DNA from 4 places in the Pseudomonas sp. RL_15y_Pfl2_60 genome. Region 4 is predicted to be linked to each of the others. Evidence: predicted binding sites of a transcription regulator. Region 4 holds the regulator's gene; each other region holds the start of a gene.
The links. Region 4 encodes FliA, which starts transcription of late flagellar genes. Its sites were predicted from a motif close to CTAAAGTTTNNNNNNNNNNNGCCGNTAA; they were not measured.
Positions count from the first base shown of each region.

Region 1: AACY26_RS14930 (methyl-accepting chemotaxis protein) is a predicted target of FliA. The motif match lies at 5,893-5,920, and genes of this name have one in related genera.
Region 2: AACY26_RS04830 (methyl-accepting chemotaxis protein) is a predicted target of FliA. The motif match lies at 5,604-5,631, and genes of this name have one in related genera.
Region 3: AACY26_RS13500 (flagellar protein MotY) is a predicted target of FliA. The motif match lies at 3,652-3,679, and genes of this name have one in related genera.

Region 1 covers NZ_CAXAOE010000005.1:144,018-151,511, reverse strand. The annotation lists gene AACY26_RS14955 (aldehyde dehydrogenase) at 1-161, shown strand, start outside; gene AACY26_RS14950 (aspartate aminotransferase family protein) at 221-1,603, shown strand; gene AACY26_RS14945 (ABC transporter substrate-binding protein) at 1,740-2,723, shown strand; gene AACY26_RS14940 (ABC transporter permease) at 2,795-3,598, shown strand; gene AACY26_RS14935 (ABC transporter ATP-binding protein) at 3,586-4,422, shown strand; gene AACY26_RS14930 (methyl-accepting chemotaxis protein) at 4,470-5,789, opposite strand; gene AACY26_RS14925 (ABC transporter permease subunit) at 6,180-7,058, opposite strand; gene AACY26_RS14920 (ABC transporter permease subunit) at 7,055-7,494, opposite strand, start outside.
Region 2 covers NZ_CAXAOE010000001.1:1,017,537-1,025,030, forward strand. The annotation lists gene AACY26_RS04815 (hypothetical protein) at 1-875, opposite strand, end outside; gene AACY26_RS04820 (chloride channel protein) at 1,084-2,514, shown strand; gene AACY26_RS04825 (TatD family hydrolase) at 2,590-3,372, shown strand; gene AACY26_RS04830 (methyl-accepting chemotaxis protein) at 3,439-5,469, opposite strand; gene ampE (regulatory signaling modulator protein AmpE) at 5,707-6,543, opposite strand; gene ampD (1,6-anhydro-N-acetylmuramyl-L-alanine amidase AmpD) at 6,552-7,103, opposite strand.
Region 3 covers NZ_CAXAOE010000004.1:390,063-397,556, forward strand. The annotation lists gene AACY26_RS13480 (aminotransferase class V-fold PLP-dependent enzyme) at 1-239, opposite strand, end outside; gene gloA (lactoylglutathione lyase) at 326-718, opposite strand; gene AACY26_RS13490 (hypothetical protein) at 874-1,152, opposite strand; gene AACY26_RS13495 (argininosuccinate synthase) at 1,321-2,538, opposite strand; gene AACY26_RS13500 (flagellar protein MotY) at 2,669-3,616, opposite strand; gene pyrC (dihydroorotase) at 3,781-4,827, shown strand; gene rnt (ribonuclease T) at 4,824-5,498, shown strand; gene AACY26_RS13515 (peroxiredoxin) at 5,616-6,218, opposite strand; gene AACY26_RS13520 (bacterioferritin-associated ferredoxin) at 6,503-6,721, shown strand; gene bfr (bacterioferritin) at 6,941-7,411, shown strand; gene AACY26_RS13530 (MATE family efflux transporter) at 7,478-7,494, opposite strand, start outside.
Region 4 covers NZ_CAXAOE010000002.1:791,252-798,745, forward strand. The annotation lists gene AACY26_RS08800 (chemotaxis protein CheA) at 1-1,247, opposite strand, end outside; gene AACY26_RS08805 (protein phosphatase CheZ) at 1,260-2,048, opposite strand; gene AACY26_RS08810 (chemotaxis response regulator CheY) at 2,068-2,442, opposite strand; gene fliA (RNA polymerase sigma factor FliA) at 2,572-3,318, opposite strand; gene fleN (flagellar synthesis regulator FleN) at 3,315-4,145, opposite strand; gene flhF (flagellar biosynthesis protein FlhF) at 4,259-5,560, opposite strand; gene flhA (flagellar biosynthesis protein FlhA) at 5,616-7,494, opposite strand, start outside.

The sequences.
Region 1 (7,494 bases), on a different contig from region 4:
AGCGGCTCAAGGCAGGCACTGTTTCAGTCAATACCGTGGATGCGCTGGATGTCACCGTACCCTTTGGTGGCGGCAAGCAATCCGGCTTTGGCCGTGACTTGTCGCTACATGCATTCGATAAATTTACCCAACTAAAAACAACTTGGTTTCAGCTGCGCTAAGAAGCCGCTGAAAAAGGTAGCGCAGTAATTTTTCAGAGGTTTCTAAGAGGAGTTTTGCAATGACTGCCCCCTTCACCCCCAAACGCACAACCGAGGATTATCAGGCACTGGATGCGGCTCACCACATTCATGCATTCCTCGACCAGAAGGCGCTGAACGCAGAGGGCGCGCGCGTCATGGTCAGAGGCCAGGGCCTGAACCTGTGGGACAACGACGACAAACGCTACCTCGATGGGATGTCTGGCTTGTGGTGCACCAACCTGGGTTACGGCCGCAAAGACCTCACTGCGGCGGCGACCCAGCAGCTTGAGCAGCTGCCTTACTACAATATGTTTTTCCACACCACGCACCCAGCGGTAATCGAGCTTTCCGAGCTGTTGTTCAGCCTGTTGCCCGCTCATTACAGCCACGCGATCTACACCAACTCAGGCTCCGAGGCCAACGAGGTGTTGATCCGTACCGTGCGTCGCTATTGGCAGATTCTCGGCAAGCCGCAGAAGAAGATCATGATCGGCCGCTGGAACGGCTATCACGGCTCGACCCTGGCCAGCACCGCATTGGGCGGCATGGGTTTTATGCATGAAATGGGTGGCATGCTGCCTGACTTCGCCCACATTGGTGAGCCTTACTGGTACGCCGAAGGCGGCGACCTGAGCCCAGCCGAGTTCGGCTTGAAGGCTGCCCGTGAACTGGAAACCAAGATCCTCGAACTCGGCGCTGAAAACGTCGCGGCTTTCGTTGCCGAACCTTTCCAGGGCGCTGGCGGCATGATCTTCCCGCCTGAGTCCTACTGGCCAGAAATCCAGCGCATCTGCCGCAAATACGACGTGCTGCTTTGCGCCGATGAAGTGATTGGCGGTTTCGGCCGCACCGGCGAGTGGTTTGCCCATCAATATTTTGGTTTTGAGCCAGACACCCTGAGCATCGCCAAGGGCCTGACCTCGGGCTATATCCCGATGGGTGGCTTGGTGCTGAGCAAACGCATGGCTGAAGTGCTAGTCGAGCAAGGCGGCGTTTTCGCCCATGGCCTGACCTACTCCGGACACCCGGTTGCCGCAGCCGTGGCCATTGCCAACCTCAAGGCGCTGCGCGATGAGCAGATTGTCAGCCAAGTCAAAAACGACACAGGCCCTTATCTGCAAAAGGCCTTGCGTGAGGTGTTTGCCGACCACCCTCTCATCGGTGAAATTCAAGGTACGGGCTTAGTTGCTGCGCTGCAGTTTTGTGAAGACAAAGCCACGCGCAAACGCTTTGCCAACGAAGGCGATATCACCTGGCAATGCCGTACATTCGGATTTGAGGAGGGCGTCATTATTCGCTCGACCCTTGGCCGCATGATCATGGCGCCAGCACTGGTTGCCGATCACGCAACCCTGGATGAACTGGTCGAGAAAACCCGCCGCGCAGTGGATCGAACTGCACAGCAACTGGGTTTGCTTTAACGCTTTAAAAGCCCCGTAGAGGGTCAGGAAACACTCCAGCGCCAGCCTCAATGGCTGGCGCAACGGACGCTTATCGGTCAAATGACCAGCCCTGCCACTAAACCAACAACAAGCCGACAGGCTGTGGGAGTGCTCCATGAACAAGTCCTTGCGCAATTGTTTGACCCCAACGTTGCTCTGCGCTGCATTGGCAGCCGGAGCCACAACCGCTCAAGCCGGCACCTTGTCGATTGGGCACACCACCTGGGTCGGCTACGGCACCCTGTATCTGGCCCGCGACCTTGGCTACTTCAAAGAACAAGGCCTGGATGTTGAGCTGACCACCATCGAGGAGGCGGCCATGTACATGGCGGCGCAAGCTTCTGGGCAATTGTCGGGCTCCGCTTCGACCATCGATGAAGTGCTCAAATACCGCTCCAAGGATTTCTGCTTCAAGGCTGTTGCGGCACTCGATGAAAGCGCTGGCGGTGATGGCGTGCTCGTCGGTAATGATGTGTCCAGCCTGAGTGATTTGAAGGGCAAGTCAGTTGCGGTCAATGAAGGCTCGGTTTCACAGTTCTGGCTGTCATACCTGCTCAAGCAAAAAGGTATGAAAATGGCTGATCTGGATATCCAGAACATGACCGCTGACGACGCCGCCACCGCCTTTATTGCCGGGCGTATTCCCGCAGCCGTGACTTGGGAGCCGCATCTTTCTATGGTTCGCGCCAAGAACCAGGGCAAGGTCTTGATCGACAGCAGCCAGACGCCGGGCGTGATCGTCGATGTGGTTGCGTTGAGCTGTGATGTCATCGACAAGCAACCTGACGACGTCAAGGCGCTGGTCAGCGGCCTGTACAAAGCGGTTGAGTACACCAAAGAACACCCTGCTGAAGCCTACAAGATCATGGCCAAAGGGGTTGGCGGTTATCTTTCCGATCCCAAGGAACTCGCTGAAGCCGCTAAAGGCGTGCGTTTCTACGACCAGGCCATGAGTGAAAAGCTGCTCGGTACAGCTGAAGCAAAAGGTGACATCGCCGGCATCATAACCTTGGCCAATGAAACCTGGAGCGAACTGCAGGGCAAGCCGTACAACGTCAGCTATGACGACTTGGTCGATACCCGCTTCGTCAAGCCATAGCCTCTTTGCCCGCCCTTTGTTACGGCAAAGGCGGGCCTTCTGACACTTGCGTATTGCTCCGGAGACGCCGCATGGCAACTCAAAAATCCACCTTGCAAAGATGCCTGACGCCAAAAGTCGAGCTTCCCGCAACCCTGACCCTGAGCGCCAGCATCGCCTGCTGGACTCTGGTCTTTGGCTTGTGGGCAGCACTCTCGTATGGCGGCGTGGTGCCAACCATGTTTTTACCGACCCCCGGCGCGGTAATGGACGCCGCGATGCGCCTAAGCGCCGATGGCACATTGAGCAAACATGTGCTGGCCAGCGTTGAAGTGGTGGTCATAGGTTTCGTTGTTTCCTCATTGGTCGCTGTACCGCTGGGGCTGCTGATGGGCAGCTTTCGCATTGTTCAGGCACTGCTCGAGCCTTTGGTGAACTTCATCCGGTACTTGCCGGTAACCTCATTCGTACCGCTGTTTATTTTGTGGATCAGGATCGGCCTGGAACAGCGCGTGACGGTCATCATCTTTGGGGTGTTCTTTCAACAGTTGGTGATGATCGCCGACGTGTCAAAAGGCATTTCCAAGGACTTGATCAATGCCAGCTACACCCTCGGTTCCAGCCGCCGCGATGTGGTCATGCATGTGCTTGGGCCAGCCTCGTTGCCGGGGATTCTCGATACCCTGCGCGTAACCATGGGTTGGGCCTGGACCTACCTGGTGGTTGCAGAGCTGGTGGCGGCCTCTAGCGGCTTGGGCTACATGAGCTTGAAGGCCATGCGTGGCTTTCAGGTCGATGTGATTTTTCTGGCGATCGCGATAATCGGCCTGCTTGGCCTGATGACCGATCAACTGTTCCGACTCTTACGCTTAAAGGTGGCTTCATGGGCGCAGTAGCTGCAGTGCGACGCGACATTCAGGCACCAATAACAGAACCCAACAATTCAATTGCCAGGCTGCGGGTGGATAACGTCAGCCTACGTTACGACACACCGTCAGGCGGCGTTTTTACGGCACTGGATTCAGTCTCATTGGAAGTTCCGGACCAGCAGTTTGCAGTGATTGTCGGCCCGTCGGGATGTGGCAAATCCAGCCTACTGTATCTGACTGCAGGGCTTGCTGAACCCAGCGATGGCGAAATATACGTGGGCGGTCAGCGTGTTGACGGCCCTGGCGCAGACCGCGGCATGGTGTTTCAAAGCTATACGCTGTTCCCCTGGCTGACTGTACGCCAGAACATCGAGTTCGGCCTCAAGCGCAAAGGCATGCCTGGCGCCGAGCGCAAAGAGGTGGTGGATTTCTATCTCAACGAGGTTGGCCTGACGCCCTTTGCTGATAACTATCCCAAGCAACTCTCGGGCGGCATGATGCAGCGCGTGGCAATTGCGCGGGCACTGGCCAATGACCCGCAAATACTGTTGATGGATGAACCCTTCGGCGCGCTCGACAGCCAGACCCGCATGCAAATGCAAAAGCTGCTGTTGCGCATCTGGGAACACAGCAAGAAGACAGTGGTGTTTGTCACGCACGACATTGACGAAGCCATTCTGCTCGGTGACCGGGTGTATGTGATGGGCGCGCGGCCTGGCCGGATCAAGCAAACGCTGGATGTACCCATGCAGCGCCCGCGTGACCTCGACATGGTAATGGATCAGCAGTTCATCGGCATGAAACGCCAGATCCTCGGCCTGCTACACGACGAACTCGAAGAAGCTCACTGATCGCCACTGCATCCATCGCATGGATGCAGTGATCTTTTGCTGTGCTCTTATTGCAGGCGTAATGAGTTACTGAAATGGCTGATGGCATCCACCACATGCCGTGAACCTTGCTGAATTTCGACAATCGCCTCACCGGCCTCATTGGCCAACTCAACACCTTGTCCGGTCCTGCCGAGACTCGATCGCATGCTTTCGACCGCACTCAACGAGAGTTCATGGTTCTGGCGCACAACCTCGACAATCTCAAGGGTGGCCTTGCTGGTACGGGCAGCAAGGCTTCTGACTTCATCGGCGACGACTGCAAAACCACGACCATGCTCACCCGCTCGTGCGGCCTCGATCGCAGCGTTGAGGGCAAGCAAGTTGGTTTGGTCGGCAATGCCGCGAATGGTCTGCACAATATTGCCGATCAACTCGGACTGCTTGTTAACCGCATCGATACTCTTGGCTGCGTCATTCAGGTCCTTGGAGATGTCCTCAATTACCTTGACCGTTTGCTGAATCACCGAAGAGCCTTTCTGCGCACAGGTATCGGTTTGCAGGGAGGTGGCATGGGCAGCCTCAGCAGCACTTTGCTGGCCAATCACTTGCTCGGTGATATCGCTGGCGAACTTAACCACTTTGTAGAGGCGATTATTCGCATCAAAGAGCGGATTGTAGGAAGCCTCTAGATAGATTCGTTGCCCCCGGCTGTCGACTCGTTGAAAGCGTCCGGAATGGAACTCCCCCCGATTCAGCGAGGCCCAAAAATTCTTGTACTCGATCGACTCGCTTTCACTGCGGTCACAGAAAATCCGGTGATGCTGGCCTTTGACCTGGTCGAGGCTGTAGTGGGTGGTTTTCAGGAAGTTTTCATTGGCATTGAGGATGTGTCCATCCGGCGAGAACTCAATCACCGCCATCGAACGGCTCAAGGCATTGATCATGCTCTTGCCTTCACGTTCTCGGTGGATCTGCTGGGTTACATCGGAAGCAATCTTGATCACACTCACGACTTGATTGTCGGCATTCTTAACTGGCATGTAGCTGGCTTCGAGCCAAAGTTCACGGCCCGACTTGTCCAGGCGCATAAAGGTATCGCTGATCGCCTCGCCCCGGGCCAAATCAGCCCATAACTTGGTATAGGCATCACTGCGGTAATAAGACTCCTCACAGAAAATGCGGTGGTGTTTGCCACGAACTTCTTCTGCGCTATAACCCATGGCCTTACAGAAGTTCTGATTGGCATCGAGAATGATGCCGTCAGGGAGAAATTCAATCATCACCATGGAACGGCTGATGGCGGCCAACTTGGCGTTGACCTCAGCTAAAGCACAGGTGGCGCGCTCTTGTTCGAGTCGATCTGTTTTACGCATTGAATTAAACATGAAAAGCCCCTCACCGGCCCCGCATTAAATTACAAGTTACTGCCCCTGTTACTGCATGACTGCGTGCACACTACTTTTGAATTAACACGTTTGAGTTAATCCCTTAACCGCCCTATCAAAACAGAATTTAACGCGAAAAAAACAGGCGTACGAACAGCAACAAAACCTATACAGCCTGTATAACCGTGGCTCCAGCCAAGTGCTATTGTTTAGCCATTACCCACTATTTAACTATGCGTCCTGAATTAACTTTCGTCAGCAGTACAATAGTATTAATCCACTCAACTACTGAGGAGGCACCTATTTATTAATCGACACCCAACAGCAGATCTTTATATGCAGGCATAAAAAACGGGCCAATTAGGCCCGTTTAAATCCAGCAATTATCAATCAGCTTTCAGCACTGCTTGGTGCTTGCTTCCAAGTCGCTTTTGCGCCTTCATCAATTGCTTGTTGAACCGCTTTCTTACGCGCGTTTTCCGCACGTCGAGTCAGTGCCCAAGCCATGAAGGTTACCAGCGATACCGACAACAGAATCAAACTGGCAATGGCATTGATCTCAGGCTTGACCCCTAGGCGCACGGCCGAGAACACTTCCATCGGCAAGGTGGTTGAGCCTGGCCCGGAAACGAAACTGGCCAGTACCAAGTCATCCAGCGACAGCGCGAAGGACATCATGGCGCCAGCGGCCAATGATGGCGCGATCATCGGAATGGTGATCAAGCAGAACACCTTCAAGGGTCGTGCACCAAGGTCCATGGCCGCCTCTTCGATCGACAAGTCCAGCTCACGCAAGCGCGATGACACAACCACCGCTACATAGGCAGTACAGAAGGTGGTGTGGGCAATCCAGATGGTGGCAATGCCACGCTCTGACGGCCAACCGAGCAACTGAGCCATGGCCACAAACAGCAGCAACAGCGACAGACCGGTAATCACCTCCGGCATGACCAAGGGTGCGGTGACCAACCCACCGAACATGGTGCGGCCCTTGAAGCGTGTGACGCGAGTCAGCACAAAGGCCGCCATGGTTCCCAGTATCACCGCAGAAATCGCGGTGTAGAAGGCGATTTCCAGCGAGCGCAGTACCGCGTTGATCAATTGCGTGTTGTCGAGCAACCCGACATACCACTTCACCGACCAGCCACCCCAAACGGTCACCAGGCGCGAACTGTTGAACGAGTAGATAACCAGGATCACCATCGGCAGGTAGATGAACAAGAAGCCGACCCACAGCATGATGTTGGAGAAACTAAAGCGCTTATTCATGCCCTGCCCTCCATTTCTTTTGCCTGGTTACGGTTGAACAGAATGATTGGCACGATCAGCAACGCCAACATCACCACAGCCAACGCCGAGGCTACCGGCCAGTCGCGGTTGTTGAAGAATTCTTGCCAGAGCACTTTACCGATCATCAGCGTTTCCGGGCCGCCCAGCAGCTCTGGAATGACGAACTCGCCTACCGCCGGAATAAACACCAGCATGCAGCCCGCAATGATGCCGTTCTTGGACAAGGGCACGGTAATTTTCCAGAAGCTGTTGAAGGTGCTTGAACCGAGGTCCGAGGCAGCTTCGAGCAGGCTATGGTCGTGTTTTACCAGGTTGGCGAACAGCGGCAGGATCATAAATGGCAAGTACGAATAAACAATACCGATGTACACCGCAAAGTTGGTATTGAGTATTTGCAGCGGCTCACTGATCACCC
Region 2 (7,494 bases), on a different contig from region 4:
CCGAGCAAAGTACCTATCGGCCTGAGCAAATCAATAATCGCTGTTTCGCCACCCTGCTTTGGCAGGCCACCACCGAATTGGCTGGTAATCAGTAACAGGAAAGCGATGTAGATCACGGTGGCAATCCACTGCGCCCAACGCATGCTGCGCACCCGAACTTCAGCACTGTATTTCGATCCAAGGTAGCGCGACGTTTCAAAGCCCTGAACCAAAATCACCAGTCCCAGCAACACCGTAAGCGACTGCATGCCCTGATCGTGATGCTTAACCGCCCAAACCAGTTCGCCAGCTTGCCACTCACGGAAATTCGCCAATGCCAGCGCGACCAGAAGGCCGCCAATCAACGTCATTTTCAGTGAAACAACCCATACCTCAAGTCGCTCCAGACCCGCCAGGCCGCGCAATGCCCCCAAAAGACCAATAGCCGCGATGACCACCGTGGACACAATGCGGATCCACAGCGGGTCAAGCACCTCGCCGATGCGCAAACCGAACGCGGCAAACAAATTGAGGTAGTACGCCACCGAGACGAAATAAGCCAGGGCCAAGGCTAATTCAGAGAGTCGCTCAAGCCAGACATGATAAGCCGCCGGATTATCATCCAGATGCGTTTCAAGGTGAGAGATGTTGTAGCGAATCGCCGCGCCAAACCAATACGCCAACAGGCACAGTGCCAGCATTGCCAGCCAAGCCCAGGCACCTGCCGCGTGTGCAAGGATAGGCCCGGCAACCAAAAAGCCCGAACCGATGATCGAAGCCAGGGGTGTAACCGTTGCCCGCCAAAGGTTGGCACGGACTAGGCGCGGATAAAAGAATACGGCTGCAAAAACCACACAGGCGATGACCAGCACAACATTCGGTGTCAGCACATTCATAGGCTTACTCGAAGTACTACAGAACTGAAATCAACCCAAGGCGCAATGCACATGGCGCAGGTCTACCCCGGTTTGCCTTGCAATATCAACCGCTGTGAACGCTTATCAGCCTAGACCATGGGGCATCATAGGGCGATGTGTGGCAAAATATTACAACAAGCCCGGTTATGGACTTGCCTGACCTCTTCCTGATGCGGTCCAGCGCCTTATGCCCAGCAACTCTGAAAGCCAGAAAAAACCCACTGCCCGCCAACGCTTTCGCGCCCGGCGCCGCTACCTGCGCGTGTTGCGACAGCGTCTAGCGTTTTGGGTCGGGGCGCTGCTGGTAGGCTTGGTTGCACTGGCATTTGCCTGGCTGGCGGATGAGGCAAATGTCTATTTCCAACGGATGCTCGACCACAGCAATTACTGGCCATGGCTGGTCACCCCGCTGGGTTTCGCCGCATTGGCATGGGCCACTCAAGGCTGGTTCAGCAACGCCAAGGGCAGCGGTATCCCACAGGTTATTGCCACGCTTGAACGTCCCTCCAGCCGTTTCCGCAACCGCGTGTTGTCACTGCCTATTGCGGCGGTAAAGATGGTGCTGTCAGTGGCGGGCTTGCTGGTGGGCGCATCGATCGGCCGCGAAGGCCCGACCGTCCATGTCGGCGCAGCATTGATGTACACCTTCGGCAGGCGCCTGGGCTTGCAGGCACGCAGTGCGGGCTCGGGGTTGATTATCGCAGGTGGCGCAGCGGGTATCGCCGCGGCATTCAATACACCGCTGGCCGGGGTCGTTTTCGCGATTGAGGAGCTTAGCCACCGCTTCGAGCAAAGCCTCAATGGCCTGGTGCTCACGGCTGTTTTGATTGGCGGCATGGTCACCCTTGGCTTGATGGGGCATTACAGTTATTTTGGCCAGCTCAGTGCCGAGTTACCGCTGAGTCGCGACTGGCTTGCGGTGTTGGTTTGCGGGGCTGCAGGCGGCTTGGCAGGCGGTTTGTACTGTCGCCTGGTATTGCCAGCCAAACTAGGCCCGTTGGCGCTGATGGCTGCATGGCGGGCAAAGCGTCCGGTGATCTTCGCGGGTATCTGCGGCTTGATCATGGCGCTGCTCGGGCTGATCTCCGGGCAACATGTCTTCGGCACCGGCTATGCCGAAACCCGGGCCATTCTTGAAGGCCAGCCAGTCACCGATGCCAGTTTTATCATCTGGAAATTCCTCGCCAACGTGGTTTCCTATCTGGCGGGTATTCCCGGCGGGCTGTTTTCACCTTCATTAGCGGTGGGCGCCAGCTTCGCTCCCTGGGTGACCGACTGGATACCCGGCATCAGCCTGCAGGCAGCTGGCTTGATTGGCATGGCGGCGTACCTTGCTGGTGTCACTCGCACACCGCTGACCGCCACGGTTATCACCATCGAGCTCTCGCACAGCCAAGACATGGCCTTGCCCATTCTGGCCGCCAGCCTGCTGGCCAGTGCAATCTCAGGCCGCATTTCCCCTGTACCGCTGTACCGCGCCTTGGCCATGCAGGTCTTGGATGTCGAGCGTGAATCCATTGCCAAGCGGCGCAGCAAAAGACAGCAGGACAGCGCAACCGCAGCCGCAGCCGCCTCAGCGCAAACAAAACAGGCACCGGAACCAGGCAACCCTGAATAGGCCCAGGCTTGAAAGTGGCGCTTCAGGGTAAAATCGTCGATGCTAGGCAGACGACCTTAAACACCGTTGCAGACTATGCGCCTGATCGACACACACACTCACCTCGACTTCCCAGACTTCGACGCCGACCGCGCTGAAGTGCTGGCACGCAGCCACAAGCTGGGCGTTGAGCGCCTGGTGATTCTAGGCGTGCATCAAGCCAACTGGCAGCGTGTGTGGCAAATGGTTGAGGGCAACAAAAGCCTGTATGCCGCCTTGGGGTTACACCCAATCTACCTGGCAGATCATCGTGACACCCATTTGCAAGAATTACGCGAGTGGCTGCAACGCCTGCACGGACATCCGCAACTCTGTGCCGTTGGCGAGATTGGTCTCGACTATTTTATTGAGACCCTTGACCGGCAACAGCAACAACACTGGTTCAAAGCACAATTGCAGCTGGCGGCTGAGTTTGAGCTTCCGGCATTGATTCATGTGCGGCGCTCGCACGCAGAGGTTATCGCCACACTCAAGCGCATCAGGCTAAAGCGTGGCGGTATTATTCATGCGTTTGCTGGCAGTTATGAACAAGCCAGCGAATACATCAAGCTCGGCTTCAAGCTCGGCATTGGTGGTGCGCCGACCTGGCCACAAGCATTGCGCATGCACCGCGTATTGCTGCGACTTCCCCTCGACACCATAGTGCTGGAAACCGACTCGCCGGATATGCCGCCGGCAATGTATCCGCAACAGCGCAACAGCCCTGAACACTTGCCGGATATTTGTCGCGCACTGGCCGAGCACTTCAAAGTCGACGCCGAACAGCTTGCGTCAATTACCAGCGCCAACGCCGAGGCATTATTCGGCTGGTCGAGCTAAACGCGCCAGCCTTCCCGGCAGCCAATAAGCACAAACCCGCGTCATTGCGGGCTTGGGCCATATGTTTTAGACGCGGAATGCGCCAATCAATTGCTTGAGTTGCGACACCTGCGCAGACAGCTCACGACTGGCTTGCTCGGTATCGCTGGCGCCTTCTGCAGTGCGCTCGCCCGCCTGGTTGATCTGCACGATATTCTGGTCGATGTCATGGGCAACGGCAGTCTGCTGCTCGGCGGCGGCGGCGATTTGTTGGTTCTGATCAACAATCATGCCCACTGCGCCCAGTATATTTTCCAAAGCAGCTTGCACTTTGCTCGACTCGCTCACCGTGTCATCCGCCATTTTATGGCTCACACCCATGGTTTTGACCGCCGCGCCCACGCCACCTTGCAACTTGGAAATCATCACTTCAATTTCTTCAGTTGATTGCTGCGTGCGCTTGGCCAGATTGCGCACCTCATCTGCAACCACGGCAAAGCCCCGCCCCTGTTCGCCGGCGCGTGCAGCTTCAATCGCCGCATTGAGTGCAAGCAGATTGGTCTGCTCAGCCACGCCCTTGATCACATCCAGTACCTGGGAAATCGACGCACTGTCGCTGGCCAATTGATTGATGACCAACACCGATTGATCAATCTCGCCGGCAAGTCGCTGGATACTGCTGACTTGCGACTCAAGCAAGGCACGGCCGTTGATGGTTTCATCATTGACACTGTTGGCACTGCCCACTGCGGCCGCGGCGCTACTTGCCACCTCCTGCGCAGTTGCTGACATCTGGTTCATCGCCGTGGCGACCTGCTCGATCTGTCCCAATTGCCCTGCAACCGCCTGGTTACTCTGCGCAGATACAGACTCAACCCGCCCGGCTTGGCGCTCGACCTCGACAACCGTTTGCCCCACGCGATTGATCAACTCGCGGATTTTCACCACAGTGCCGTTGAACACCAGCCCCAGCTCCCCGACCTCGTCCTGGCTGCTGGCCTTGAAACTGACGGTCATGTCGCCTGTGGCAACTTGATTCATGGTCAAGCCAAGCTGCTTGAGGCTGGTACGAACCGACACATAGAAGCCGCTGTAAAGATAGAAAATCAGCAGCAAAACCAGGCCCAGCGCAACAGCCATCAGCACCATTCGGTTTTGACTGGCCTGCACACGCGTCTCAAGCCGCTGATCAAGCAGGCTGACCACCGCATCGCTTAAAGCATAGGTCTTGGCGATCAAAGCCGTGGTGTCGGTAAAAAAGGCGCGCCATGGCGCATCCAGCGAATCGGCAACTACGACTCGATCCTCGAACAAACGGATCGCCTCAGGCAGCGACTTCTGGCTGGCGTCGGCCAATCCCGCCAGTGCCATGCGCACATCCTCGCTGGCGCTCAATGCCTGCTGAACATCAACCGAATAAGCAGCGCCCAGGGTTTCCAAAGACTCAAGCAAATCCGCGAAAGTATTACTGTCGGCCGAGTTCAACAACCCCTGACCCAGCGTAGCGGCCCCCAACTCGCGGCCCTGGCCCAGGGCCTGAGTCACCTGGGGCATGCTGCTGATCAGCAGATTGGTCAGTTGGCGCACAGCCCGTTCACTGTCCTGGATCAAGCCCGCCTGACTGGCAATCAACTTGCTGAATACACCAGCCCGGCTTAGCAATTCACGGCCTAGATTGACTTTACTGCGCAGCGATGGCTCTGCCTCAATCGCCTGCAGCGCCGCCTTTACCTGCTCGTATTGGGCATTGAACTCCGCAAGATCCGCCTCGGCACTGACAGCTGGCTGCAGGCCCGCCAGAATATTCTCGATCGAGCTCTTGGTCGCGCTCAGCTCGTCAGCCAAGCCGCTGCCAGCGCTATTACTACCAAGTTCGGCATCAACACTGAGTAAGTTGGCGTAAAGCTCGGCGTCTCGACGTAATTTCAGCGAGCCTGATAGCAGCTCAATGCTGTTGCGCGCAGACTCGCTCACCTGATACTGACGATAAGCGTCATGCATCAGGAAATAATTGGTCACCAGCATGGGCAGGAAAAACAAGATACTGATCAAACCAAACTTCATGCCGAAGCTGAGGCGGTTCATCAGGGCGATGGCCGGATACAACGCAGTCTTCACAAGACATCTCCAGATCGAATTATTTTTATTAATTGGCGGTTCTCAGACGGACCACCTTTTACTTCACGCAGCAGAACAGGACGATTGACCAGGCAGCACAATCCATCGCATCTGCGAGGGACAATGTATACCTGTTATCGACCTGATTCTCTGTAACTTAAGGTAAGTGACGGACTGAATATCGCCCAATAAGCCCCGCCTACCGAGCGCTATTTATCAAGGAACATGGCCTGACTATCAGAGCAGCAAGGTCCAGAGTGCGAAGACCGCGTACCAAAGAATTGCGCAGCGCACCAGCAACTGCCAGAGCTCATCAAGGCTATTGACGCCAGCCTCCCCCAGCACTGGTGCAGACACTTCACTGGCGGCCCTGGCGACATTGGCGACAAGCCGTGCTGCGCTGATATCCCAGCTTAGCAACTCATGCAGCAACGCCCGGCTAACCCCCACAAAGTTACCAACCAGGCCGAAACTGATGCAGAGCAAGCGAGCGGGTAACCAGTCAAATGCATGGCGTAACTGGCTGGCCCGTGATTGCAACGCCGGTTGCTGCGAATGTTCCTCGATCAATGCCAACAATCGATACGCCAGCGCAACCAGCGGGCCAAGCAAGGCGTACCAGAAGATCACCGCGAAGAAACTTTGATAGGCCTGCCAGACCAGATACTGCTGCACATTGGTCAATAGGGTTTCAGGGTCCTGGGCATCAATGTCCAGATCGCGCCGTGCCACAAGATAAGCCGACTCACTGTCACTGCGCCGCCAACTGTCGCGAAAAGGCCCAAGTGCGACCCACAGGTCGCCACGCCCAAGGCTGTAGACCACAACCAGCAAATGAACAGGCAAGGCCAGCCAGCCATAGGCGACGGACGACAATACAGTGAGAACCAGCGCCAGGATAACCAGCGGCAAAGCCAGCATGCCAAGCAGCGTCAGCCATGGCGTAGCCGGTTGCTTTTTGCTGCGTTCAACCTTGGCCAGCAGCCGCAACCAGGGGCCATCCTGCTGGACGGCGCTGCGCCAGGACGAAAATTTCTCTACCCAGAGCACCAGCAGCAACACCAAAAAATTCATATAAGCCTCTATTGTTCAGTCAAACCAGAGCGCAAACGTTGCCAGTCAAACGCCGGGCCCGGGTCGGTTTTACGTCCAGGTGCAATATCACTGTGACCAAGCATGCGCTCCAGAGTGATCTGCGGATAAGCACGTTGCAAGGCTAAAGTGAGGGTTTTCAATGCATGATATTGCGCATCGCTAAACGGCAGTTCATCGGTGCCTTCAAGCTCGATACCCAAGGAAAAATCATTACAGTTTTCTCGACCGTCAAAGCACGAAACGCCCGCATGCCAGGCTCGATCCAAACAGGAGACAAATTGAGTGATCAACCCGTCACGCTCAATCAAAAAATGCGCGGACACAGTCAGCGCGGCAATTTCAGCAAAATACGGGTGTTGGTCGACATCGAGTTGGTTCTGGAAAAAAGCCTGAACGTGGCCGCCACCAAATTCGCCTGGCGGCAGGCTTATATTGTGTATCACCAACAACGAGACCTCCCCCGCCGGGCGCTCATTGCAGTTAGGTGAAGGACAGTGGCGAATCCCTTGAAACCAACCTGTACGAGAATCCAGTTGCATACACATTCCTCTAAACAGGCGACTACTCTAGAGCAGCAAGGTGACAGGGCCAAGCGGAAAACCGCTCTAAACCTTGCCCAACATAAATGGCGGACAGAAAAGCGCTGGGATAAACATCACCTGTAGGGTGCGACAACGCGAAGCTTGTCCACCAAAAACCGCCAAGCAACCATGTGTCGCGCCATAAACGGCGGACAGAAAAGCGCTGTCCTCCCTACGAGATAAACACCAACCGTAGGGTGCGACAACGCGAAGCTTGTCCACCAAGAACCACCAAGCAACCATGTGTCGCGCCATAAACGGCGGACAGAAAAGCGCTGTCCTCCCTACGAGATAAACACCAGCCGTAGGGTGCGACAACGCGAAGCTTGTCCACCACGACCACACAATC
Region 3 (7,494 bases), on a different contig from region 4:
CGCACGATCAGGCATTTTTTATCACCAGCAAACTGACGTGCGACCGCCTCCATGCCGAAGGTACCGCTGCCTGGAACTACAGCCACGGCGTGAGCGTTATAGACCTGCTTGAGGGTGCGCGAAATGTCATTCATGACCTGCTGGAATGACTGCGACATGTGATTCAGCGAACGATCGGTATACACCACCGAATATTCAAGCAGGCCTTCTGGATCAACAGATGAGACTGGATTGTGCATAGGGTTACCTTGTAGACAGTGGCAGTAAATGCACAGGGCTCAGCGGCTGGATTGCAGCGCAGTGCCCTGGGCAGGCAAGCGACAAATCAGTCGTTGCGTGAGGGCGACAACAGCTCGATCTTATAACCGTCCGGGTCTTCGACAAACGCAAGAATACTGGTGCCGTGCATCATCGGGCCTGGCTCACGGGTAATCTTGCCGCCGCGCGAGCGAATGTCATCACAGGCCTTGTAAACGTCCTCGACTTCCAGGGCAATGTGCCCGTAGCCGTTGCCAAGGTCGTAGCTTTCGGTGCCCCAGTTCTGGGTTAGTTCAAGCACCGAGTTGTGCGCTTCATCACCGTAGCCAACAAAGGCCAGGGTGAACTTACCTTCCGGGTAATCTTTACGGCGTAGCAGGGTCATGCCCAGCACTTCGGTGTAGAAAGCGATGGATTTATCCATATCGCCGACGCGTAGCATGGTATGCAACAAGCGCATGATAAAGGCTCCATAGAGTCGTTATGGCAAATGCAAAAGGCCACTATCTGGCCTCTACTCAATGAAAGCCTATTGTGAGCGCCCTAACGGATTCTGACCAGTCTTGCGCTCGATCAAGTCCCTGGAGCGCTAGGCCTGGATTGCTGAAAAATGCTTTAAAGCGCTTTCTTGAGGGTTTTGTGGCCTACATCCTGCGCCCGGTCTTTTTTGTCTGAGACGCTATCTTTAGCGTCATCGACCTTATCCTTCTTGTCGTCCAGCCCCATGCTGTCAGAGGCGGCTTCTTTTGCATCACAGCGACCACCAACACCCACGGTGGCTTTCATGGCAGCGCTTTTGGCCGCTTTTTCAGGGGTGCAATCGGGGTCAATAACCCCAGCCTGGAGATTCAGACAAAACAGGCCGAGACACAGACCAACTAATAATTTACCCATGATCACTACTCCTTAGTAAGGCGAACAACACAAAGCCTGCCCGCCATGGTTCAAACGCCTAAACCTCCACCGATGAGCCTATTGCTCACCTGCTCGCACCAACCAGTGACACATAAAAAAGCCTCATATAGACAGCGCTATATGAGGCTTGATGGTCGTACTGAAAGCTTAGATCAGTTTGCGGCCCTTGTTGGCAGCAATACGCATGCGCAAGGCGTTCAACTTGATAAAGCCAGCAGCATCTTGCTGATTGTAGGCACCGCCATCTTCTTCGAAGGTGGCGATATTGGCATCAAACAGCGAATCATCGGACTTACGGCCGACAATAATCACATTGCCCTTGTACAGTTTCATACGGACCACGCCATTAACGTTGGCCTGTGAAGCGTCGATCATCTGCTGCAGCATGGTGCGCTCAGGGCTCCACCAGAAACCGTTGTAGATCAGGCTGGCGTATTTCGGCATCAGCTCATCTTTGAGGTGAGCGACTTCGCGGTCCAGGGTGATCGACTCAATGGCGCGGTGGCCCTTGAGCATGATGGTGCCGCCTGGGGTTTCGTAGCAGCCGCGCGACTTCATGCCGACAAAGCGGTTCTCGACGATGTCCAGACGACCAATGCCGTTCTCGCCACCGATACGGTTGAGTTCGGCCAGGACAGTTGCAGGCGTCATTTCCTTGCCGTCGATGGCAACGATGTCGCCCGCGCGGTAAGTCAGTTCGATGTAGGTTGGAGTGTCCGGCGCCAGCTCTGGCGACTTGGTCCAACGCCACATGTCTTCTTCATGCTCGGTCCAGGTGTCTTCCAGCACGCCGCCCTCATAGGAGATGTGCAACAAGTTGGCATCCATCGAGTACGGCGACTTCTTCTTACCGTGACGCTCGATTGGAATGGCGTGCTTTTCAGCGTAATCCATCAGTTTTTCGCGGGACATGAGGTCCCACTCGCGCCACGGGGCAATCACCTTGACGCCAGGCTTGAGTGCATAGGCGCCCAGCTCGAAACGTACCTGGTCGTTGCCTTTGCCGGTGGCGCCATGGGAAATGGCGTCAGCACCGGTTTCGTTGGCAATCTCGATCAAGCGCTTGGCAATCAGCGGACGCGCGATCGAGGTGCCGAGCAGGTACTCGCCTTCGTAAACAGTGTTGGCACGGAACATCGGGAAGACGAAATCGCGGACAAACTCTTCGCGCAGGTCATCAATGTAGATTTCCTTAACGCCCATGGCCTGAGCTTTAGCGCGAGCTGGCTCAACTTCTTCGCCTTGACCGAGGTCAGCAGTGAAGGTCACTACTTCACAGTTGTAAGTATCTTGCAGCCACTTGAGGATCACTGAAGTGTCCAGGCCACCGGAATATGCCAGGACTACCTTGTTTACATCGGCCATGCCATGAACTCCATGGGGTTGTGCGGAAAGCCGACCATTCTACTGACCCTGGCGGCCAATTTACAGAGGCGCGACAGCTTAAGACGACGAGGCGACAAATTGTTTAGTCGATGCGACCGCAAAAAACCGGCTAAGAAGTCGCGGCGGGATCGGCCGGCACCGTAGCTTTTGGCGCCGGAGCGGGATCATCCGAGGCTTTTTCCGCTGCTTGTTCGGGGACTTTATCCAAGGTGATCGATACGCGCCGGTTCTTGGCTCTATTGGCCGGGCTGTTATTGGGCACTATTGGGTAGCGCTCGCCGTGAAAGCGCATGGTGATTTGCTCGGCTGGTACACCGTGCGCTTCCAGGTAACTCATGACCGCCATCGCCCGGCGCCGGGACAAGTCGCGGTTGGTCAAACGGCTGCCACTATTATCGGAGTGGCCCTCGACCAATACTCGATTTACCGCAGGATCTGACTTGAGAAAATCCAAGAGGATCTGCAGCTTGGCCTCAGCCATTGGATCGAGATCAACGCCGCCATTGGGAAAACCGATACGGCTTTGCTTAACCTGATTGAAGTTAACCGGTAACAGCTTGGCGGTGCAGGCCAGGTAATCGGTGTAGGCCTTCTTGAACTTCACTGGGAGCAGACGTACTTCAACCCGTTCGCCGCCTTGAATCCTGAGGTGCTGCACCAGCGGGCTGCGACCGTCCAGCAGGCCCGCCAACAATCGACCTGCTTGAGCCTGGGAGCTATTGAAAGGCGTACTGCTGTCATTAACCCCGACCCGCCCCAGGTTGATATCCGAGCGCCCCGGCTGCCACGGCGCAGCCGCCGCAAGCAAGGTTGCCGAACCGGCGCTCAGCCAACGGCCTTGGGTCTGTAAACGAAAAGTGGCTTGCTCACCGGCCTTTCTGACGAACTCACCGACGCCAAAATCCGTCACCGGTTGCGACAGGCGACACTCAAACTTATCACCCTCGACCGTCCACTCAACGTTCTCCAGGCGCGTCTGAAAGCTAATGCCCCATGCAGGCAAACACGTGCTCAAGCCAATGAGCAGGCACAGCGGGGTAATAGAAAGTTGGCGCACGGTGGGCTCCACACGTAATCACGGGTTTGCCTTTGATATCGGTTGCAGGCGCAAAAACTTAAGTACACTGGTCGCACATATGCGCGTTAAGCACACGGATGGCGTGCTCTGACGGGGGTTTTCCGGTAGGATTCGAGCCACGTTTTACCCGCCTGGAAGCCTCCATGATCGACCGTCTTACTCTGCTGCGTCCCGATGACTGGCATATTCACCTGCGCGACGGTGCTGTTCTGCCGCATACCGTGGCTGACGTTGCACGTACTTTTGGCCGTGCCATCATCATGCCAAACCTGGTCCCGCCAGTTCGCAACACCAGCGAAGCCGATGCCTACCGCCAGCGCATACTCAGTGTCCGCCCGGCAGGCAGCCAGTTCGAGCCGTTGATGGTGCTGTACCTCACCGACCAGACCAGCCCTGAAGATGTTCGCAGCGCCAAGGCCTCGGGCTTTGTACATGCGGCCAAACTCTACCCAGCCGGTGCGACCACCAACTCCGACTCCGGCGTAACCAGCATCGACAAGATATTCGCCACGCTTGAAGCCATGGCGGAAGTCGGTTTGCCGCTTCTGGTTCATGGCGAGGTGACCCGTAGCGAAATCGATATCTTCGACCGCGAAAAACAGTTTATCGATGAGCACCTTGGTCGAGTGGTTGAGCGCTTCCCAACCTTGAAAGTCGTTTTCGAGCACATCACTACCCGTGATGCCGTTGAGTTCGTCAAAGCTGCTCCGGCTAACGTTGGCGCGACAATCACCGCTCACCACCTGCTCTACAACCGCAACCATATGCTGGTTGGCGGGATTCGCCCGCACTTTTATTGCCTGCCGATTCTCAAGCGCAATGTGCACCAAGAAGCCCTGCTCGATGCCGCTACCAGCGACAGCCGCAAGTTCTTCCTCGGTACCGACTCGGCGCCGCACGCTGTGCATGCCAAGGAATCGGCCTGCGGTTGTGCCGGTTGCTACACCGCGTTCGCCGCTATCGAGCTGTATGCCGAAGCTTTCGAGCAGCGTAATGCCTTGGACAAACTTGAAGCCTTCGCCAGCCTCAACGGCCCGGACTTCTATGGCCAACCGCGCAACACAGAAACCATCACTCTGGTTCGTGACGACTGGAACGTACCGGCCAGCCTGCCGTTCGGCGAGCAAACAGTTATCCCGCTGCGTGCGGGTGAAACCTTGCGCTGGCGCTTGCTGGAGCAAAACGCATGAGTGAAGATCAGTACGAAGAAGAGCTGGAAAGCAACGCCCCCTCAGGCCCGCGTCACCCTATGGCAGCCCGCTTTCGTGGTTATCTGCCGGTAGTGGTTGATGTCGAGACCGGCGGTTTCAATAGTGCCACTGACGCACTGCTGGAAATTGCCGCGACCACAGTCGGTATCGATGAGCAGGGGTTTCTGTACCCAGATCACACTCACTTCTTCCGGGTCGAGCCCTTTGCCGGCGCGAACATCGAACAGGCGGCGCTGGAGTTCACCGGCATCAAGCTCGACCATCCGCTGCGCATGGCGGTGAGTGAAGAGCACGCGCTGACTGAAATCTTCCGTGGCCTGCGCAAGTCGCTGAAAGCCAATGGGTGCAAACGGGCGATCCTGGTCGGCCACAACAGCAGCTTCGACCTTGGTTTTCTTAATGCTGCGGTTGCCCGTACCGGCATCAAACGCAACCCGTTCCACCCCTTCTCAAGCTTCGACACCGCAACCCTGGCTGGCTTGGCTTACGGCCAAACCGTTCTGGCCAAAGCCTGCCAAGCAGCAAGCATTGAGTTTGATGGCCGTGAAGCACATTCAGCACGTTACGACACTGAAAAGACAGCCGAGCTGTTCTGCGGCATTGTCAATCGCTGGAAAGAGATGGGTGGCTGGGAAGACTTCGACGACTAAAAGCCCTGCGCTCTCGATGCTGAACTCATAACTCAGCACATAAAAAAACCGGCCTAGGCCGGTTTTTTATTGCACCAAGTAACGCTCAGGTGAGCAGGCCCACCTGAAGGCAAACCCTTACAGGTTGGCAGCGTTCTCAGACAGGTAAGCAGCAACGCCGTCTGGCGATGCAGTCATGCCTTTGTCGCCTTTCTTCCAGTTTGCCGGGCAAACTTCACCGTGCTCTTCGGTGAACTGCAGGGCATCAACCAGACGCAGCAGTTCGTCCATGTTACGGCCCAGCGGCAGGTCGTTAACGATCTGCGAGCGAACAACACCGTTGAGGTCGATCAGGAATGCGCCACGGAAAGCTACGCCGCCTTCAGACTCAACGTCATAGGCTTTGCAGATGTCGTGGTTGATGTCAGCCGCCAAGGTGTACTTGACCTGGCCGATGCCGCCCTTGTCTACCGGCGTGTTGCGCCATGCGTTGTGGGTGAAGTGGGAGTCGATGGAAACACCGATCACTTCAACGTTACGCGCCTGGAACTCAGGAATGCGGTGATCCAGAGCGATCAGCTCCGACGGGCATACGAAGGTGAAGTCCAGTGGGTAGAAAAATACCAGGCCGTATTTGCCCTTGATCGCAGAAGACAGGCTGAAGCTGTCAACGATTTCGCCTGTGCCCAATACAGCTGCGACGTCGAAATCCGGGGCTTTCTTACCTACGAGTACGCTCATTCGATATCTCCTAAAAAGTTTGAGTAGTGCGAGTAGCCTAGCGCTATAACACGACAACGCAATGACTCACCTGCACTGACTGGGCCCATCATCATACACCCCGATTTTAGGCCTCGCCCACCGCTTTTTGACCTTAGGTTCTACAAGTCAATTCAACCGGTGCATAACCGTTCATCAGGGTTTTTCGATTTATCCGTCATGCGCAACAGATGGCTTTGACAAGCATTCTCATTAACATTAGTATCCCTTCCAACGAAACAGTCTTTGTGTAGTGAGTCTTAACTATGTATGTCTGCCTCTGCGAAGGTGTCACTGACGGCCAGATCCGCGATGCAATCTACGAAGGTTGCTGCAGCTACCGTGAAGTCCGTGAAGCAACAGGCGTTGCCAGCCAATGTGGCAAATGCGCTTGCCTGGCAAAATCTGTTGTCCGCGAGGCCCTGACCGAGGTTCATGCCAACCAAGGCGCCCTCGCCTACCAGGCAAATTTTGTAGCCGCTTAATCTTTTTTATCGCAGCTAAAACCAGACATATCCAAAGCCGGATTTAAGATCCGGCTTTTTTATGCCCTAAATTCAATAACTTAATACTTAGATGCAGAACTTAAACATTCGTATTAAGTTTAATTTTAACTTATTTTTCAAACACTTAGATTTGACAGTCAAAGTTTATGCGCTCAAAATTTGCTCCATACATTTTTTCGGCACAGGGCAGGCACGCAAATGAAAGGCGACAAGAAAGTCATCCAGCATCTGAACAAGATCCTCGGTAACGAGCTGGTCGCAATCAACCAATACTTCCTGCATGCCCGCATGTACGAAGATTGGGGCCTGAAGAAACTCGGCGAGCACGAGTACCACGAATCGATCGATGAAATGAAACACGCTGACAAGTTGATCAAGCGTATTCTTTTCCTCGAAGGCCTGCCTAACCTGCAAGACCTCGGCAAAATCCTCATTGGTGAAAACACCAAGGAAATGCTTGAGTGTGACCTGAAGATTGAACACAAGGCGCACACCGATCTGAAAGCGGCGATTGCTTACTGCGAAAGCGTTGGCGACTTTGCCAGCCGTGAACTGCTGGAAGATATTCTGTGCTCTGAAGAAGAACACATCGACTGGCTCGAAACTCAGCTCAGCCTGCTCGAAGCAGTTGGCCTGCAGAACTACTTGCAGTCGCAGATGGACGAATAATCCACCCGCCTGCGTCAATAAAAACGGCAGCCTTGAGCTGCCGTTTTTTATGCCTCGAATCTCAGTCTAGCGGTAGCCCTCTT
Region 4 (7,494 bases):
TTGATTGGCTGCATGCGGGTTTTCATCACTGCGGTCTGCAAATCTGCAGTGACCACATCAAGATTCGATACCGCCTTGCCCATGGCTTCATCGTTGCTGCTTGCACCCAAGCGAACCAGGCGATTACGCACCAGTACCAACTCACCAACCATGTTCATGATTTCATCAAGGCGCGCGGTATCAACCCGAACCGTGGTTTCAGCTTCGCTGGCTGGAGCCGCTTTTTCAGGAGCTGGTGCAGGTGCCGAGGCTTTGGCCGGTGCGGCTTTGGCGACAGCCGCAGCGACCTGGACAGGTTGCACATCAGAACCGGCAACGTTGGCCACCGGCTCGCTAAACTTGCCCTTGCCGTGCAACTCGTCAAGCAAGGCTTCAAATTCGTCGTCGCTGATTTCATCACCGGCAACCGCTGGCGCAGAAGCGCTTTCAACCGGCACTGAAGCAGCCGCAGGCTCAACCGCCTTGGGCGCTACAAACTGGCCTTTGCCATGCAACTGATCGAGCAAGGCTTCAAACTCATCATCGCTGATCTCGTCACTGGTCGATTCGCCAGCCGGAGCTTCAGGAGCTGCCTCAACTTTGGCTGGGCTAGCTGAAACCTCGCCCGCGGCGAACTGGCCCTTGCCGTGCAATTGATCAAGTAGCGACTCAAACTCATCGTCAGTGATTTCATCACTGGCCGCCGGGGCATCGACCTGTTGCGGAGTTTCGCCAAGGGCGTCGAGCAACTGTTCAAATTCGCTGTCGGTAATATCGTTGGAAGTTGCGGCAGTCGATGCTGCGGCAGTCGACACTGAGGCAGTCGGTGCAATGACCGGTTCGGCAACTGGCGCTGGGCTAGCGGCACCTGCTGCAGGCGTTGGCTCAGCCAACTGGGCCAACGCGGCCAATAGCTCCGGGGTCGCGGCAGTGGGCGTGACACCTTCACGTACTTCACTGAACATGCCATTGACGGCGTCCAGCGCTTCAAGCACGACGTCCATCAACTCCGAATCGACCCGGCGCTCACCTTTGCGCAATATATCGAAGACGTTTTCCGCAATATGGCAGCACTCCACCAGCTCATTAAGCTGGAGAAAACCGGCACCGCCTTTAACTGTGTGAAATCCCCGAAAAATCGCATTGAGCAGATTCATATCATCCGGGCGGCTCTCAAGCTCAACCAACTGCTCGGACAATTGTTCGAGTATCTCGCCGGCCTCTACCAGGAAGTCCTGGAGAATTTCTTCATCGGCGCCGAAGCTCATATGGACGTGCTCCTAAAATCCCAGACTGGACAACAGATCATCGACGTCATCCTGACTTGCAGCGACGTCATCAAGCTTATCGGCATGAATCTGCGGACCTTCACCCTGAGATGGATTTTTTTCTTGTTGTTTTTCTGCACGCAATGCTTCCTGGTCATGTTCGATGCCTGCATAGCGATCAACCTGAGTGGCCATGAGCATCAACTTGAGCAGATTGCTTTCAACTTCAGTGACCAGCTGGGTGACGCGCTTTATCACCTGGCCAGTCAAGTCTTGGTAGTCTTGCGCCAAGAGGATGTCGTTCAAGTGCCCTGACAACTTGCCACTGTCTCGTTCGCTGTTGACCAGGAACAACTCGACCCGCTTGGCCAGCTCACGAAAATCCTCGGCGCCCATCTCGCGGCGCATGAAACGCCCCCAATCGGCACTCAGGCTTTGCGCTTCGGTTCGGATATCATTAACCAGCGGCGCGCTTTGCTCGACCAGATCCATGGTGCGATTGGCCGCATCTTCGGTCATCGTCACCACGTAATTGAGGCGTTCGGTTGCGTCGGTAATCTGCGAGACTTCAGTCGCATGCGGTAGGCGCGGGTCAAGCTGGAAGTTGACTATTGCGCTGTGCAACTCGCGCGTCAGCTTGCCGACTTCGTGATAAAGACCACGGTCGCGCACTTTGTTCAGTTCATTGATAACCTGGACCGCATCACCAAAATTGCCGCGTTCAAGGCTTTCGAGCAATTGGTGGGCATTACTTTTCAGGGTCGATTCAAAGTCACCCACTTGGGAATCATCGTGTTCCATAACAACCTCAGCGCAGACATCAGCCGTTTACACGCTCAAATATCTTTTCTATTTTTTCTTTAAGCACTTGAGCAGTGAAGGGCTTCACCACGTAGCCATTCACACCGGCTTGCGCAGCCTCGATGATCTGGTCACGTTTGGCTTCAGCGGTCACCATAAGTACTGGCAGTTGTTTCAACCGTTCATCCGCACGCACTGCGCGCAACAACTCGATACCGGTCATTCCCGGCATGTTCCAGTCAGTCACCAGAAAATCGAAACTGCCGCTTTGCAGCATTGGCAGTGCGGTTGTGCCGTCATCGGCTTCAGCAGTGTTGGTAAACCCCAGGTCACGCAGGAGGTTTTTAATAATGCGGCGCATCGTTGAAAAGTCATCAACGATGAGGATTTTCATGTTCTTGTCCAAGTCGACCTCCGTACCTTCCCCAGTGCATTCAGCAGCCTGAATGCACCCTATAATCGTGAAACCGGCCTGGCTAGGCACATGCGTGCCTCGCTATACAAGGTTTTCAGTATCCAACTATTATCCGGCTCGCCACTCACCCAGGCGCGCGCGCAAACGTGCGGCGCATTGGCTGTGCAATTGACTTACCCGAGACTCACTCACGCCCAGCACTTCACCGATTTCCTTGAGGTTGAGTTCTTCGTCGTAATACAACGAAAGAACCAATTGCTCGCGCTCTGGCAAGTTGCCAATTGCATCGGCAAGTGCTTTTTGAAAGCGCTCTTCCTCAAACTCGCGTGAAGGCCCTGACTGACCGTTACTTACATCTTCATGCAGGCCGCTATTTTCTCCGTCCTCAAGCAGGTCGTCAAAACTGAATAGGCGGCTGCCCAAAGTGTCGCCAAGAATGCCGTAGTAATCTTCGAGACTCAATTGGAGTTCGGCCGCAACTTCGTGATCTTTAGCGTCACGACCTGTTTTTGCTTCAATTAATCGAATTGCATCACTGACCATGCGGCTATTGCGATGCACCGAACGCGGTGCCCAATCACCTTTGCGCACTTCATCGAGCATTGAGCCGCGGATACGAATACCGGCAAAAGTCTCAAAACTTGCACCTTTGGAGCCGTCGTATTTTTTTGAAGCTTCAAGCAAGCCGATCATCCCGGCTTGAATCAAATCATCGACCTGGACATTCGCGGGCAAGCGCGCCAAAAGGTGATAGGCAATCCGCTTGACCAGTGGCGCATACCGTTCAATCAGCTGATGTTGCAAGTCTTTACCTTGCGCTTTGCTATACATTCGAAGTCCAGACGCCGCTGTCATGCCGGCGTGTCAGTAGCAGGTTGTTGCACCAGACGCTCGACAAAAAACTCCAGATGCCCGCGCGGATTGGCAGGTAAAGGCCAGGTGCAGACCTTCTGGGCTATTGCTCGAAACGCCATGGAGCATTTTGAACGTGGAAATGCTTCAAAAACTGCACGTTGCTTCTGCACGGCTTTGCGTACCGACTCGTCATAAGGAACGGTGCCGACGTATTGCAGTGCAACATCGAGGAAACGGTCTGTGACCTTGCTCAGTTTAGCGAACAGGTTTCGCCCCTCTTGCGGGGTGTGCGCCATATTGGCCAGCACCCGGAAGCGATTCATGCCGTAATCGCGATTGAGCAGTTTGATCAGGGCGTAGGCATCGGTGATTGACGTTGGCTCATCACAAACCACCACCAGCACTTCTTGCGCCGCGCGAACGAAGCTGACAACCGAGTCGCCGATTCCGGCAGCGGTGTCGACAATCAACACGTCGATATTTTCACTGATGTCGCTAAACGCCTGGATCAAACCGGCATGCTGCATGGGTGATAACTGGACCATGCTTTGCGTGCCTGACGCAGCAGGCACAATGCGAATACCGCATGGCCCCTGGATAACCACGTCGCGCATGTCGCATTCGCCACTGATGACATCTGCCAGCGTACGCTTCGGTGTAAGCCCCAGCAGTACATCGATGTTCGCCAGCCCCAAGTCAGCATCCATCAGCATTACGCGCTTGCCTTCCTCGGCCAGCGCCATTGCCAGGTTGACGGATACGTTGGTTTTACCGACGCCGCCCTTACCACCAGTAACTGCAATTACTTGCACTGGGTGCATAGCCATTTAATTACGCTCCTTGTTCACGTTGGTCAGAAGCATCTTGTCCATTGAGCTTCGACTAAGATGAACACAACAAGCTTGCATGCAAGCTGTATCAAAGATCATGTGGTGACGCATCAACTCGCCTGTTTTGCCGGTTGCTGGTAAAGGCCCGCAAAGACTTCAGCCATGGTGTCTTCACAGGGTTCCTCTTGAGCTTGAAGGCCAACTGCGCGGCTGACCAACTGATGGCTGCGCGGCAGCTGTAAATCATCAGGAATGCGGGGGCCATCAGTCACGTAGGCAACTGGCAGGCGCTGACTCATCGCCAACCCCAGAACCTCACCCATACTTGCTGCTTCATCCAGTTTAGTCAGAATACAACCCATAAGCCCACAGCGCTTGTAACTATGATAAGCCGATTTCAGTACCTGATTCTGACTGGTCGCGGCCATTACCAGGTAGTTTTTCGCATTAATCGAGCGGCTCGACAAGGCTTCAAGCTGCATCCGCAGCGCCGGGTCATTTGCCGGCAAGCCTGCAGTATCAATCAAAACCACGCGTTTGCGCATCAAGGGCGTGATGACCTGGGTCAGCGATTGGCTGGGATCAACCAGAGTCACCGGCACATTAAGGATGCGGCCCAGGGTTTTCAACTGTTCCTGAGCGCCGATGCGATAGCTATCCAGGCTGACCAACGCAATATTCTGTGCGCCAAACTTCAGCACGTAGCGTGCGGCCAGCTTGGCAATGGTCGTGGTCTTGCCCATGCCTGCTGGCCCGACCAAGGCTATAACACCGCCCTGTTCAAGAGGCTCTTGCTTGGGGATCTGAATGGCGTGAGCCATATGCGCCAACAACATGCGCCAGGCCTGGCGAGGCTCGGCAATCTCGCTGACGCGCTCCAGCAAGGGCCGGGCGACGTCTGCCGGCAAGCCCATGCGCTGCAGGCGACGCCATAGATTGGCTTGTTGAGGCCGACGGGTTTGCATCTGGCCCCAGGCGATAGAACCGAGCTGGACTTCGATCAGCTCACGCAGACCAGACAACTCTGAACGCATGGCATCGATAGTGTTTTGATCAACCGCCGCAGCCGCCGCTTTGGAAGACGCACGCACGGCAGCATCCAGCGGGCTTTCAACCTGCGCCGACAACTCAGCAAATAGCTGCAAATCCTTGGCCACCTCAGGCTCAACGCGCAGGCTCAATTCAGCATGGGCCGCAGCAATTTTCGACTGTGTTTTGCGCAACTCGGTTTCCAGGGCAGGATTCGGTTGGCGCACCGGGGCCGCAGGAACCTGGTAATCCAGCGCAGCGGTCAACTCGACACCGCCTGCAACGCGGCGATTACCGATGATCGACGCATCAGCGCCCAGTTCTTCACGAACCAGCTTCATGGCTTGACGCATATCGGCAGCAAAAAAGCGTTTAACCTGCATACCTGTGACCTCGGTTTTGCGGCGGCTGGACAACATCTGTGCGATTCAGCACCGCTTAATTCTGACCCACCGTCGCAACGATGGTGACCTGCTTGTTATCGGGTATTTCCTGGTAAGCCAACACATGGGCATTGGCTACCGCCATTCGCGCAAAGCGCGAGAGCATCGCCCGAACCGGCCCGGCAACCAGAAGTATCACTGGCTTGCCAAGCATTTCCTGACGCTGCGCTGCATCGATCAAGGAACGTTGCAGCTTTTCAGCCATGCCCGGCTCCAGCAAGATGCCTTCTTCGGAACCTTGACCGGCCTTCTGTACGCTATTTAGCAATATCTGTTCCAACCTTGGCTCCAAGGTAATCACAGGCAGCTCGGGCTCTAGTCCCACAATGCTTTGCACAATTGCGCGGGATAGCGAAACGCGAACTGCTGCAACCATAGCGGCGGGATCTTGACTCTTTGGCGCGACATTGGCGATGGCCTCGGCGATGGTCCGAATGTCACGCACCGGCACCTGTTCCTGCAACAGTGCCTGCAGCACTTTAAGCAGGGTCGACAGCGACACCAACCCTGGTACCAACTCCTCGGCCAGCTTGGGCGAACTCTTGGCCAGTAGCTGCATAAGCTGCTGGACTTCTTCATGACCCAGCAATTCATGGGCGTGCTTGTGCAGCACCTGATTGAGATGGGTCGCAACAACCGTACTGGCGTCGACCACGGTGTAACCCAGCGACTGCGCCTGGTCACGCTGATTGACATCAATCCACACGGCTTCAAGGCCGAACGCCGGATCTTTGGCGGCAACCCCGTTGAGCGTGCCAAATACCTGCCCCGGGTTAATCGCCAACTCACGGTCCGGATAGACTTCCGCCTCCGCCACGCTCACGCCCATCAAGGTCAGGCGATAAGCATTTGGCTGCAGATCAAGGTTGTCGCGAATGTGCACCGAAGGCATCAAGAACCCCATCTCCTGCGACAGCTTTTTACGCACGCCCTTGATCCGCGCAAGCAATTGACCACCCTGATTGCGATCAACCAGCGGAATCAGCCGATACCCGACCTCCAGGCCGACCATATCGACTGGCATCACATCATCCCAACCCAGTTCCTTGACGTCCTGGGCACGCTGGGCTGGCAATTGTTCTTGCTGGCGCTGGACTTCCTTAACTTCCTCTTCCTTGACCTTGCGCTGCTTGTTGGCGATCCAGTACGCCGCACCGGCAGCCACCAGGCCCAGGCTGATAAAGGAGAAATGCGGCATCCCCGGCACCAACCCCATGGCAATCATGATGGCTGCAGCCACGGCCAATGCGCGCGGCGAGGCAAACATCTGGCGGTTGACCTGCGCGCCCATGTCTTCCGAGCTGGACACCCGGGTCACCATGATTGCTGCCGCCGTCGACAGCAACAGCGACGGAATCTGCGCAACCAGACCGTCACCAATGGTCAGCAAGGTGTAGACCTTGCCAGCATCGGCAAAACTCAAACTGTGCTGGAAGATACCAATGGCGATGCCGCCAATCAGGTTGATAAATAGAATCAGCAGACCGGCAATGGCATCACCACGCACGAATTTGCTGGCACCGTCCATCGAACCGTAGAAATCCGCTTCCTGGGACACTTCGGAGCGGCGCTTTTTGGCCTCTGCTTGCTCAATAAGACCGGCGTTGAGATCGGCGTCGATCGCCATTTGCTTACCGGGCATCGCGTCGAGGGTAAAACGCGCGCTCACTTCGGAAATACGCCCAGCACCCTTGGTAACCACCACAAAGTTGATGATCATCAAGATGGCGAAGACCACGATACCCACAACGTAGTTACCGCCAATCACCACCTCGCCAAAGGCCTGGATCACCTGCCCCGCTGCGGCATGGCCATCATGACCGTGGAGCAGCACCACTCGCGTGGAAGCGACGTTAAGCGCCAGACGCAGCAAG